3 regions of the Paenibacillus sp. tmac-D7 genome follow, and region 1 is predicted to be linked to each of the others. Evidence: predicted binding sites of a transcription regulator. Region 1 holds the regulator's gene; each other region holds the start of a gene.
What was found. Region 1 encodes LexA, which represses DNA repair genes until DNA is damaged. Its sites were predicted from a motif close to CGAACATATGTTCG; they were not measured.
Positions count from the first base shown of each region.

Region 2: a site for LexA is predicted at 2,563-2,576, ahead of uvrB (excinuclease ABC subunit UvrB). Genes of this name have one in related genera too.
Region 3: a site for LexA is predicted at 2,029-2,042, ahead of FKP33_RS02090 (SPL family radical SAM protein). Genes of this name have one in related genera too.

Region 1 is NZ_VIDW01000038.1:16,170-20,376, forward strand. It holds gene FKP33_RS20770 (MerR family transcriptional regulator) at 1-133, shown strand, start outside; gene glnA (type I glutamate--ammonia ligase) at 231-1,568, shown strand; gene lexA (transcriptional repressor LexA) at 1,728-2,348, opposite strand; gene FKP33_RS20785 (LysM peptidoglycan-binding domain-containing protein) at 2,495-2,854, shown strand; gene FKP33_RS20790 (DUF896 domain-containing protein) at 3,023-3,217, shown strand; gene FKP33_RS20795 (aldo/keto reductase) at 3,233-4,207, shown strand, end outside.
Region 2 is NZ_VIDW01000035.1:13,324-17,530, reverse strand. It holds gene FKP33_RS20075 (PDZ domain-containing protein) at 1-818, shown strand, start outside; gene FKP33_RS20070 (flagellar motor protein MotB) at 963-1,727, opposite strand; gene FKP33_RS20065 (flagellar motor protein) at 1,714-2,502, opposite strand; gene uvrB (excinuclease ABC subunit UvrB) at 2,772-4,207, shown strand, end outside.
Region 3 is NZ_VIDW01000002.1:115,957-120,163, reverse strand. It holds gene FKP33_RS02100 (ABC transporter ATP-binding protein) at 1-298, shown strand, start outside; gene FKP33_RS02095 (ABC transporter permease) at 291-1,055, shown strand; gene FKP33_RS02090 (SPL family radical SAM protein) at 1,052-1,999, opposite strand; gene FKP33_RS02085 (small, acid-soluble spore protein, alpha/beta type) at 2,112-2,390, shown strand; gene FKP33_RS27415 (DUF6254 family protein) at 2,508-2,636, opposite strand; gene FKP33_RS02080 (MFS transporter) at 2,810-4,018, shown strand; gene FKP33_RS02075 (hypothetical protein) at 4,075-4,207, opposite strand, start outside.

The DNA.
Region 1 (4,207 bases):
CGAAGTGAAACGCCGGGAACTGACCGATTCCCAGCTGCACAAGATGCTGAAGCAGCAGCTGATAGGCGGAGGCAAGCGACCGAATCATGTATCGTTGATTCAAGGCGAACTGTCTCGTTTTTTCAGAAAATAGGGTTTGGCCGAGGAGCGACCGCCGCTCTGTTCACCTGAGGCGGGGCGAGCGGTACCCCTCGTTATTACGTACCGATTTTTAAGGAGGAGATTTCACAGTGACGGATAAGAACTACACGAAGGAAGACATTTTACGTATTGCCAAGGAACAAAACGTTCGATTCATTCGACTTCAATTTACGGATTTGCTCGGCACCATCAAGAACGTCGAAATACCTTTAAGCCAGCTTGAGAAGGCGCTTGATAATAAAATGATGTTTGATGGTTCTTCCATCGAGGGTTACGTTCGTATCGAAGAATCAGACATGTACTTATACCCGGATTTGAATACTTGGGTCGTGTTCCCATGGGTGACGGAAGATCGCGTGGCGCGTTTGATTTGCGATATTTATTTGCCGGACGGCCGTCCGTTCCCGGGCGACCCGCGCGGCATTCTGAAAGCGGCGTTGAAAGAAGCGTACGAAATGGGCTATACCGCGATGAACGTCGGGCCGGAACCGGAATTTTTCTTGTTCAAAACCGATGAGAAAGGCAATCCGACCATGGAGCTGAACGACCAGGGCGGTTACTTCGACTTGGCGCCTACGGATCTCGGCGAGAACTGCCGCCGCGAAATCGTATTGACGCTCGAAGAAATGGGCTTTGAGATCGAAGCGTCACACCACGAAGTGGCGCCGGGTCAGCACGAGATCGACTTTAAATATGCCGATGCGATTAAAGCGGCCGACCAAATTCAAACGTTCAAGCTCGTTGTGAAGACGGTAGCCCGTCAGCACGGCCTGCATGCCACATTCATGCCGAAGCCGTTGTTTGGCGTTAACGGCTCGGGCATGCATTGTCACCAATCGTTGTTCCGCGGTAAAGAGAATGCCTTCTACGACGAGAGCGACAAACTCGGCCTAAGCGCAGAAGCACGTCATTACATGGCTGGTATTTTGCGCCACGCCCGCGCGTTCGCGGCGATTACGAACCCGACCGTCAACTCGTACAAGCGTCTTGTACCGGGTTATGAAGCGCCTTGTTACGTCGCCTGGTCGGCCAGCAACCGCAGCCCGATGATCCGTATCCCGGCTTCCCGCGGTCTCAGCACGCGCGTTGAAGTGCGTAACCCGGATCCGGCGGCTAACCCGTATCTCGCGCTGGCCGTTATGTTGAAGGCCGGCCTTGACGGCATCAAGAAAAAAATGCAGCTGCCGCCTCCGACGGACCGCAATATTTACGTGATGACCGAAGAGGAGCGGGAAGAGCAAGGCATTCCGAGCTTGCCGATCAACTTGAAGCAAGCGCTCGACGAAATGCTTCGGGACGATGTCATTTGCGAAGCACTCGGCGATCATGCGCTGGCTCATTTCTTCGAGCTTAAGGAAATCGAGTATGACATTTACCGTACTCAAGTTCACGCTTGGGAGCGCGAGCAGTATTTAACGCTTTATTAATAATTAAAGAAACGGACGTTCGGCTGAGCCGAGCGTCCGTTTCTTTAATTTAGCAAGACCTATATTCCATAAGGACCTAGCGGTGATCTTCCGTGAGGTTTTTTTATCGAAAAAACCTCACGATCCGGCAGCAGCCGAGCTTCGAGAGGTTTTGAGTTGTTAGTGGATGTCGCGGAATACGCCGATGACTTTGCCAAGAATAGAAACGTTTTTCAACCGAATAGGCTCCATGGTCGGGTTTTGCGGCTGTAACCGAATATGGTCTCTTTCTTTATAGAACGTTTTCACCGTCGCCTCGTCTTCCTCGGTCATAGCCACGACGATGTCGCCGTTGTTGGCGGTCTGCTGCTGGCGGACGATCACATAATCCCCGTGATGAATGCCTGCGTCAATCATACTTTCGCCGACGACGCTTAACATGAACACGCTCTGATCGCCGACAAAGTGGCTGGGGAGCGGAAAGTAATCTTCAATGTTCTCCGTTGCTGTAATCGGAACCCCCGCCGTAACCCGTCCGATTAACGGAACGCGGGCTACCGAAACGGAGAACGCGCCTTCTCCTGGTTCCCCGTCCAGAATCTCAATGGCTCTTGGCTTGGTCGGATCTCGGCGGATAAGGCCCTTCTTCTCGAGCCTTTCCAAGTGTCCATGTACGGTGGAACTCGACGCCAAACCTACCGCTTCGCCGATTTCACGTACGGAAGGCGGGTAACCTTTATCCTTAACTTCATTTTTAATAAAATTTAAAATGGCCTGTTGACGGGAGGAAATCTTGCTCATCGTATCACTCCAATATATAGAAACTATTAATTGGAAGTATAGCACAGAATAGCCGTTCGTACAAACATAAGTTCGAGAAAATGCATTGACACAAACATGTGTTCGTGTTATTTTAATATAAGAACAAATGTTTGGGGGTCGTCATTATGATGCATATCATTAGCAGTCAAACTTCGGTAAGCGTGCCGTCCATGAATAGAACAGATGCGGTCGGCAATCGCAAACGGCTAGGGCGTCTGGCTCTGACGGGTCTTGTGTTGGCCATGATCATCGGGATCAGCACGGTGATCACGGCATTACTTGGGAATTCGGACGCTTATGCAGCCGCCTCCTTGCCGGCCGAACAACATACCGTTATCGTCGAACGAGGAGATACCTTGTGGAGTATCGCCAATGAACATATAGCTAAGGGTGGCAACCCGAGAGAATACATCTATGAGCTCAAAAAAAAGAACGGATTGAAGGACGCTTCGATTCGTGCCGGTCAACAATTGTTGCTTCCGTAATACCGCTCGCCCTGACATTTCAGGCTCTTCCCGCCTGTCAATTCTCTTGACAATCGTTATCCATAATGTCAAAGTATAATTTGATAACGAACGCCATTTGTCTGGACATGCTTGTCAGGTTCCGACAGCTGGCGACAACCGGAACACGAGAAGACTGGGAGGATAGGCATGTTGGAATCGGAACATGATGTTACCGTGAAGCGAATCAATGAACTCGCTCGAAAAGCGAAATCCGAAGGATTGAGCGAAGCGGAGTTGAACGAACGTAACGAATTGCGTAAAAAGTACATTGATTCTTTCAAATCTTCCTTACGCACTCAACTCGATAACATCAAATTTGTTGATGAAGATGAGAAGAAGTAGGAGGAGGGTTTTGATATGCAATATCGGGCTTTGGGTAAGAGCGGTATTCTGGTATCGGAACTTTGCTTAGGAACAATGACCTTCGGTCATACGACCGATGAACGGGAGTCCGTAGAGATGATAAACCGTTTCCTGGATAAAGGAGGGAATTTCATCGATACGGCAAACGTCTATGCAGGCGGCAGATCGGAAGAGATTGTCGGTAAAGCGATTCGCGAACGAAGATCGGACGTAGTTCTGGCTACTAAAGTTCGAATGAAGACCGGACCCGGACCGAACCAAGTCGGTCTATCCCGCAAGCATATCATGGATGCCGTCGAAGACAGTTTGCGACGCTTAGGAACCGATTATATCGATTTGTACCAAGTTCACGTTTGGGATCAGGTCACACCGATTGAAGAGACGCTTCGTGCGCTGGACGATTTAGTTGCATCAGGGAAGGTTCGGTACATCGGATGCTCGAATTTCTTGGCGTACCAGTTAATGAAATCGTTAAATCTAAGTGACTTCAACCGCTACGCGCGGTTTATTTCCATTCAACCGCAGTACAGTCTCGTGTGCCGCTCCATGGACCGCGAAGTGCTCCCTCTTTGCTTGGAGGAGAACGTAGGAGTCATCCCTTGGGCACCGCTTGGCGGCGGATTTTTGACAGGGCGCTACGAGCGCGGAAACGAACCGACGGAAGGGCGCCTTTCTAACAAAAACGGCGAGAGTCGATGGGAGCTGCGAAATACCGATAAGAATTTCCGAATCCTGGATGAGGTTCTTGGCGCAGCGGCAGAGACCAATAAAACGCCGGCACAAGTGGCGCTCAATTGGCTCATCCATAAGCAAGGGATTACATCGCCGATATTCGGCGCTCGTACGCTTGAACAGTTTGAAGATAATATGGGAGCGGTCGGCTGGAAGCTTTCCGACTCCATGTGGAAGCGGCTGGATGATGTCAGCGCGCTGGAATCGGAATATCCTTACCGGTTTATTGAGAAGTTT
Region 2 (4,207 bases), on a different contig from region 1:
AGGCGATCTACGTAAGGAAGCAAGGAACGCGGCTCGGCATGCCGATGTTTGTCGAGGGGAAGCGCGGAAGAATCGTCGGCGGTTACCAGCTGCAGGGCTTTTGGCCGATGGCGCTGTTTCTCGTCGTCCCGCTGCAGCAAGCGGCGGGCGGGCCTTTGCTTCCGTGGACGCCGCTGCTTGGGGGCGAGCTGTGGCAGAACGGCTGGACGATTGTGGGGTTTCCCGTCATGATCGGATTTACGGAGATGACAATCTCGCGATTGCCGAAGGACAAGGCGAGGATCGGTTCCAATTTACTGATCTTGTATGCGCTAATTTTACTGGGGCTGGCCGCTTTAAGCGCATGGCTGCCGGTGCTAACGTTCACGGCAAGCTTATTTGCGATTTTGCTCCATGAGGCGATGATTGTGTATAGCCGTTGGGATGAAGGCCGCCGCCGCCCGATTTATGTACACACGGACAAAGGGCTGAAAATATTAGCCGTGCTGCCGGGCAGTCCGGCCGAGGAGCTCGGCCTTAAAGCCGGTGAGATCGTCAGCAAGGTGAACGGGGTTCCGGTTCGCAGCAAGCAGGCGCTGCATCAGGCGATGCAGTTGAATCCGGCGTTCTGCCGATTGGAAGTGCTCGATGGGGCGCTGGAGAACCGCTTCTTGAAACGGGCGCTTTACTCGGGGGAGCATCATCAGCTCGGCATTATACTCGCTCCCGACCAAGATGTGCTGTACTATGTGGAGGAGAAGCAGGTATCGATTTGGGCATACTTGAGCCGCCGTTTGATCGGATTACTCCGCAATGAAAAAAATTCGAAGAGCATGTAAGGGGCAGGCGTCACGACAATCCGGACATTTCGGCACGGAATAGGGATTTCGTGATCGGCCCATGCGGATACCAGCCCAACGCCCGAACGTCGGGTTGCACAACGAGCCTGAGGCGAAAGCCCCAGGCTCGTTGCATAGATGGCGTTACCTTAGAACAACGATCTCAACGCGGCGGTTTTTCGCGCGATTCTCATCGCTGTTGTTTTCGGCCACCGGCCGGGTATCGGCATAAGACGTCGAGACGAACTTCTTCGGATCTAGCTGCGCGGTATAGACGAAGTAGCGCAGGACAGACAACGAACGCGCTTGCGATAATCCCCAGTTGTCTTTATACACGGAGCCGGTCGACAGCGGCAAATCATCCGTATGTCCTTCAATACTGATGACCGCGTGCAGAGTAGGAAACAAGCTTGCCAATTGGTTCAAGATCGGCAAGGCTCCCGGCTTCAGGTCGGCTTTCCCGAGATCGAATAGGAACAAGTTGTTCAAGGTGACCGCTACGCCGCGAGGCGTATTTGCCGCGGATATTTGCGCTTGCAGGCTGTTTTCCTGAATGTAGGCCTGCACTTTCTGAAGCAGGTCTTCCAGCTGTTTTTCCCGCTGCTGCTGTTCTTCCTTCCCGGTCTCCGCGTTATCATTCTGTTCCTGCTCTGTCTTGTTGTCCTCGCCGCCCGTGGACGGGTTTGCGGCACCCATGATGCCTTGGCCCTGCGGCATAATCGTATCGGCTTTCATGAATTCCATTTTCAACGCTTTCGCCAGCACTTCGTATTTCTGAACATCGATCTTGCTCATGGCATACATGATGATGAAGAAAATCAGGACGAGTGTAATAAAGTCCGCGTAGCTGAGCAGCCAGCGCTCGTGATTGGGAGGCGCGGCCTGCTTCTTTCTCCTATTCCTCGCCACCGGGTTCACCTGCGCTCTCGCCTTTAATGTGATCTTGAAGGAGGAAAGAACTCAACTTTTTCTTAATCAATTGCGGATTTTCACCCGCTTGCAGAGCTAGTATCCCTTCCAGCATCAATTCCATTTCGGCGACCTGCTCCGCGCTGCGAACTTTGATTTTGTTTGCAATTGGCAGCAAAATGAGGTTGGCGGAACCTACGCCGTACAAGGTGGCCGTAAAGGCGACTGCGATTGCCGGTCCCAAGCTTCCCGGGTCATCCAAATTGCCGAGCACATGAATCAAGCCCATTACCGTACCGATGATCCCCATAGTAGGGGCGTAACCGCCGGCGGCTTCGAACATTTTGGCCCAGCCTTCGTGGTGATTTTCAAGAGCGTCGATCTCCAGCTCCAAAATTTGGCGGGTCAGTTCGGGATCGGTCCCGTCGACCACCATCATCAAGCCGTCCCGCAGGAACGGATTCTCATTCTCTTGAGCACGCTGCTCCAGAGCGAGGACGCCTTCGCGTCTGGCTACGGTCGCCATATCGACGAGCTCCTCGATAACTTGCCCCGGGTCTTGTTTCTTCTCGCGAAAGGCCATGTTCAGCGCCTTGCCAATATCTTTAATTTGTTTTAACGGAAAGCTGACAAGCACGGCGCCGATCGTGCCGCCCGCTATAATCAGCATGGAGCTTGGGACGAAGAGCGCGGAAATATGTCCGCCATCCATCATATAACCGCCAATTAATCCTCCAATACCGATGATGATCCCGATGATTGTCATCAAATCCACTTTCGTTACACCCCTAGAGATTCAAATATGAATAACGGCAGTCACCTGTCGCTTGTCATTGGAATATCCGTTCGGAATGAACGGAAGACGAATGGGTTCGTTTGCAACAGAAACGGAAAAAAGGTATAATGTATGGGAACAAATATTCCTATTACAGGAACGCAGTCGAACGGAGTCGAAGCTACGCACATAGATGGCCTACCTTTTTATCGGAATCCGGTAACCGAAACTTTAGAAGATTTCCACTCTTTTCATGAATGGGTGATGAGATGAGCGAAGTAACCATAAGCGATAAGAAGTTCCAGCTCGTATCGGACTATACGCCTCAAGGGGATCAGCCGAACGCGATCGAGATGCTGGTATCGAGCATCCGCTCGGGACAGAAGCACCAGACGCTGCTAGGTGCGACGGGAACGGGGAAGACGTTTACAGCCGCGCATGTCATTGCTCAACTGAACCGTCCGACGCTGCTGATCGCGCATAACAAAACCTTGGCCGCGCAGTTGTGCAGTGAGCTGAAGGAGTTTTTTCCACATAATGCGGTGGAATATTTCGTAAGCTATTACGATTATTACCAGCCGGAAGCGTACATTCCTTCCTCGGATACGTTCATCGAGAAGGATTCGAGCATTAACGACGAGATCGATAAGCTCCGCCACTCGGCGACCAGCTCGTTGTTCGAACGCCGCGACGTCATCGTAGTGGCGAGCGTGTCGTGCATCTACGGCCTCGGATCGCCGATGGAGTACCGCAATTTGCTGCTGTCGCTGCGGGTCGGAATGGAGCGTTCGCGCAACGACATTTTGCACCGGCTGATCGACATCCAGTACCAGCGCAACGATATGAACTTTATCCGCGGCACGTTCCGCGTCCGCGGCGACGTGATCGAAATCTTCCCGGCTTCGCGGGGGGAACAGGCGGTGCGCGTCGAGCTGTTCGGCGACGAGATCGAACGGATTACGGAAATCGATGTGCTGACCGGCGAAATCATTGGCGAACGCGACCATATTGCGATTTTCCCGGCCTCCCACTTCGTGACCCACGAGGATACGATGAAGGTGGCGCTCGTGAACATTGAGCGGGAGCTGGAGGAGCGGCTGGCCGAGCTGCGCGGACAGGGCAAGCTCCTGGAGGCGCAGCGGTTGGAACAACGCACCCGTTATGATATCGAGATGATGCAGGAGATGGGCTTCTGTTCGGGGATCGAGAACTACTCCGGACCGCTGACGTTCCGCGAACGCGGAGCGACTCCTTACACGCTGTTCGACTATTTCCCGGACGACATGCTGATCATGATCGACGAGTCGCATGTGACGCTGCCGCAAATCCGGGCGATGTACAACGGCGACCGCGCCAGGAAAGAAGTGCTGGTCGAGCACGGCTTCCGTCTGCCGTCGGCGCTGGATAACCGTCCGCTGCGCTTTGAGGAATTCGAGAAGAAAATCAACCAGATCGTGTATATCTCCGCGACGCCAGGCCCGTATGAGATCGAGAAGTGTCCACAGATGGTGGAACAAATCATTCGCCCGACTGGATTGCTCGATCCGATCATCGAGGTGCGGCCGACGAAGGGACAAATCGACGATCTGCTCGGAGAAATCCAGGATCGCATCAAGAAGGACGAGCGGGTGCTCGTGACGACGCTGACGAAGAAGATGTCCGAGGATTTGACGGACTATTTTAAAGAGATCGGCGTCAAAGTGCG
Region 3 (4,207 bases), on a different contig from region 1:
GCTTGCCCGTCCCGACGTGCTGCTGCTGGACGAAGTGACGGCATCCCTGGATCCCGGCAGCAAACGCGCCGTCGAACAGTGGCTGAACGCGTGGTCGGAGCGGGAGGGCACCGCCTGCGTCTGGATCACGCACGATTTGGAGCAAGCGAAGCAAGTCAGCGATCGCGTCTGGTTTATGGCCGATGGACAGCTGCTGGAACAGGGCGATACGGCGTCGTTCTTCCGGCAACCGGAAACGGAACCGGCTCGTCGCTTCATCGAGTGGCCTGCGGCCGGAAAGGATGAAGCGAATGTCTAACGCCGCGCTTGCCTGCACCTTGATCTTCGTGGCGGTGACAATGGTTCTATCCATTCGCCAGAAGCTCGGATTGGAGAAAGAAATTGCGATCGGCACGATTCGTTCCGCCGTTCAACTGCTTGCCATCGGTTATGTGCTGCACTTCGTATTCGATTCGCGGCATCCCGCGCTCATCGTGCTGCTCGTGCTGATGATGATCGGCGTAGCCTCATGGAATGCCGGCGGACGGGCCAAACGGCTGAAGGGCTTACGCCTTCGGATCGCGGCGGCGATCGGCTGCACTGAAGCGGTTACGATCGGATTGCTGCTCGTGCTGCGCATGATTGAACCGACTGCCCAATACATAATCCCGATCAGCGGCATCACGATCGGCACCGCGATGATCGTATCGGGCTTGTTCTTGAGTCAAATGAAGCGCGAGATGGAGACGTCGCGCGGTGAGATGGAGACGCTGCTCGCCTTGGGAGCTACGGCCCGGCAGGCGGTTCAAGGCTCGCTGAAGCGTGCGGTTCGCGCCAGCATGATTCCGACGGTGGACGGGATGAAAACCGTCGGACTGGTACAGCTCCCGGGGATGATGACCGGCATGATCGTAGCCGGGGCGGACCCGATCGAAGCGGTGCGCTACCAGGTGCTGATCATGTTCATTCTGGCTTCTTCGGCCGCATTGACAGCGATGCTGCTCAGCCTGATCAGCTATAAGTTATGGTTTACCGCCGACTCCCGGCTTAGGGTCACGGAGGATGCGAATCGTTAAATATCGAAAGCCAGCTGCACCGGACGTTGTTCGGTGTTTTTTGCGTTGTCAGGGCTCGGACTAGTATGCTGACCCGACAGCGGTTTATAGGCCGTTAGCCCGTTCGATTGCAGCAGGCGGTCCAGCCGTTCCATAACCTGCTCGCGGTATGGCTTCGGCGCCGACGGCGAGCCTGCATACAGCTGCGCATACCGGCTTACTAGCGGAGCGTAATGCAGGCGAAGCGAATGAAAAAACCATGATTTCACCGCGGCGGTGTTCAAGCGGAGGACGGAGCCCATTACGAAGGTGGCGCCGCTTTGCGCGATGCGCCCGACGAGCGGCTCCAATTGCTCGGCCCCGTCCGTGATCCAAGGCAGCATCGGCGCCAGAAACACGCCGGCGTCCACGCCATGCTCCCGCAAGCGGCGCACCGTGTCCAGTCGCGGTTCGGGCGCGGGCGACATCGGCTCGAAGCTGCGCCATACCGATTTGTCCAGCGTGTTCACGCTTACGTTCACGGTGCAGCCGGGAATTTTCCGCAGCAGGTCCACATCCCGTAAAACAAGGGGGGAACGGGTTGTAATGCTGGCCGGAATATGATAGGCGGCCAACACTTCAAGGCATTGGCGCGTAAGCTGCTCGTTCTTCTCGAGCGGCTGATAAGGATCGGTGGCGGTCCCGATCGCCACTTTGCCGATGCGGCTTCGTCCGTTCTTCTGGCGAAGCATGCGTTCCAGCTGCGATTCCAGCGCCGCGGCCGCATTTTGCTTGAACAAGATATGGCGTTGGAAGGTATCGTCCGTATCCAATCCCAGGAATGTATGAGTTGACCTGGCATAACAGAAACTACAACCGTGCTGGCATCCGCGGTACGGGTTAATCGACCAGTCGAACGGCATCGAGGGACTTTTGACGGGATTCAAAACCTGCTTCGCGTTTATCGGCTCATAGTTCGCTCTCATATCGTACACCTCGAAAGGAAGGATTGACAAGAACATATGTTCTTATTTTTATCATATCGCAGCTTTACTTCCTTTGCAACAAGAACTGCAAAACGGTAAGGAGGATGGCAGAATGGCCAGAAGAAGAAGCAGAAGAACCGTTGTGCCCGGGGCCGGTTACGCCCTGGACCAATTCAAGGCCGAAGTGATGCGCAGGGAGGGATACAGCACGAATTCCGCGCAACCGGACAACGTCAAGTACGAGGTGGCCCGATCTCTCGGCATCCCGCTCCAACCGAACGGCAACGGCCATTTGTCTACGGAGCAGGCCGGGCAAATCGGCGGGCAAATCGGGGGCGCGATGGTGCGCGAGATGATCCGGATGGCGCAGGAGCGGCTGGCAGGAAAATAAACGGTTAGCGCCGCGATGATCAAGAAGCACACCTCCCGGGCGGGAAGGTGTGCTTTGGTGCGAAACACCTGTTCGTTACAATTACGCAGGGCACGAGCAGCTTGCATTTACGACCGCTTACTGCTGCGAATGCCGGGCATCGTATTCGTCCGAATATTCGGCAAGCGACTTGATCTTACCGTGGGGATGCGGGGACTGCTTGCGGATTTTCCACTCGTTTTCCTGGCGGCGTTTGGAATGGCTCATCTTCTTTCACGTCCCTTCTCGGATATAGAAGCAAGGTGCTGCCTTTTTAGGATGGCGGGAGGGCCGGTCCTTTATTCTTCATAAACTCCGCAAACGTTGTTGTAATCTATGCTTTGATCCGTTAAAGTGAAGATTCAGGGGGTAGAAGGAGCAACGGGGACGGAGGCTGGAAAGTGAGAACGTTTTTTTGGACAGGATGCATATCGTATTTGCTCATCGGCTTGGCGCATGTCATTATCGGCGCTTTAATGCCCGAGCTGCTTGCCCATTACAGGAAAGATTACAGCGCGGGGGGACAACTCGTCGCCCTGCAATTTTTCGGATTTTTAATCGGCGTGTTAGCCGGTCCGTGGTTTAGTCAGAAGCTGGGCAAGCGGGGCGCTCTGCTGGTTAGCCTGTTCTGCATGGCCTTGGGCGAAATGGTCTTCTTTACGCTGCCCCCATGGGGAATCGTACTCGCCATCGCTCCGCTCGCCGGCTTCGGATTCGGTATGGTGGAGACGATCATCGGCGCCGTCGTGATCGGGCACTTCGAAGAATCGCGCAAGACGGTCGCCATGGCCCGCATCGAAGTGTTCTTCGGCGTCGGCGCCCTGGTCATGCCTTTGCTGGTGTCGTTGTTCATCGCCGCAGGCTGGTGGCGGGGGTCATTTCTCGCCTTAAGCCTGCTGTCGCTGCTCGTCTTCGTGTTATGGGCCGTGCTGCCGCTCGGGCGAATGTCTGCTGTGATGGCGAAATCGGCGTCGAACGCCGTGCAGGCGGGCGCCGTGCCTTCGTTCAAAGGTCTTCCCGGCGGTTTGATCGGGCTGTTGACTTTGTTTATCGTCATCTTTGCTTTATATGTCGGCGCGGAGATGAGCGTCGCGAATTTCCTGCCGTCCATTATGATTGAAAATGTCGGTGTGAAGCCGGAGATCGGCGCGCTTTCCGTCACCTGCTTCTGGGGCGCGATGGCGGTCGGACGGCTGTTCGCCGCCCAATTGGCCGGCCGCTGGGGAAAAGCCCGTTACCTGCTGGTCAGCTGCGCCAGCGGGGCCGCCGTCTTAAGCTTATTCGCCATGGCCGATACGGTGTTCTCGAGCTATGCGCTGGTGCTGCTGCTGGGGCTATTGATGTCGGGCATGTTTGCGGTTGCGCTCGTGTACGCGAATGGATTTTTCCCGGGCATGGAAGAACGGATAACCAGCATACTGATCGCCTCCGGCGGCGTGGGCGGGGCGCTCATCCCGCTGCTGACCGGGTGGTGTATGGACCAACTGTCCGTATCGGTTGCGTTATGGGTGCTCGTGACGCTCTATGTGCTGCTGCTGGCCCTGGTGTACGGCGCATCCCGGATGCGGTTCCGTGCGAAGGCGGCGAACGTTTCGAGTCCCCGCGTGTAAGCGGCCGGGACTTGAATTTTACCCGTGTAACGGAATGGACACAGCGAAATACCCTTTCAACCGGAGCCGCAGGTTGAAAGGGTTTCTTGTTGTTGACACCATAAGGGAAGCGGGTGTAAGCTGCGGCCGAAGCTGTCCGTCGAGACGGCGGCGAAGAACTTCGCAGACACAGCGGCACGCAGTTCGACG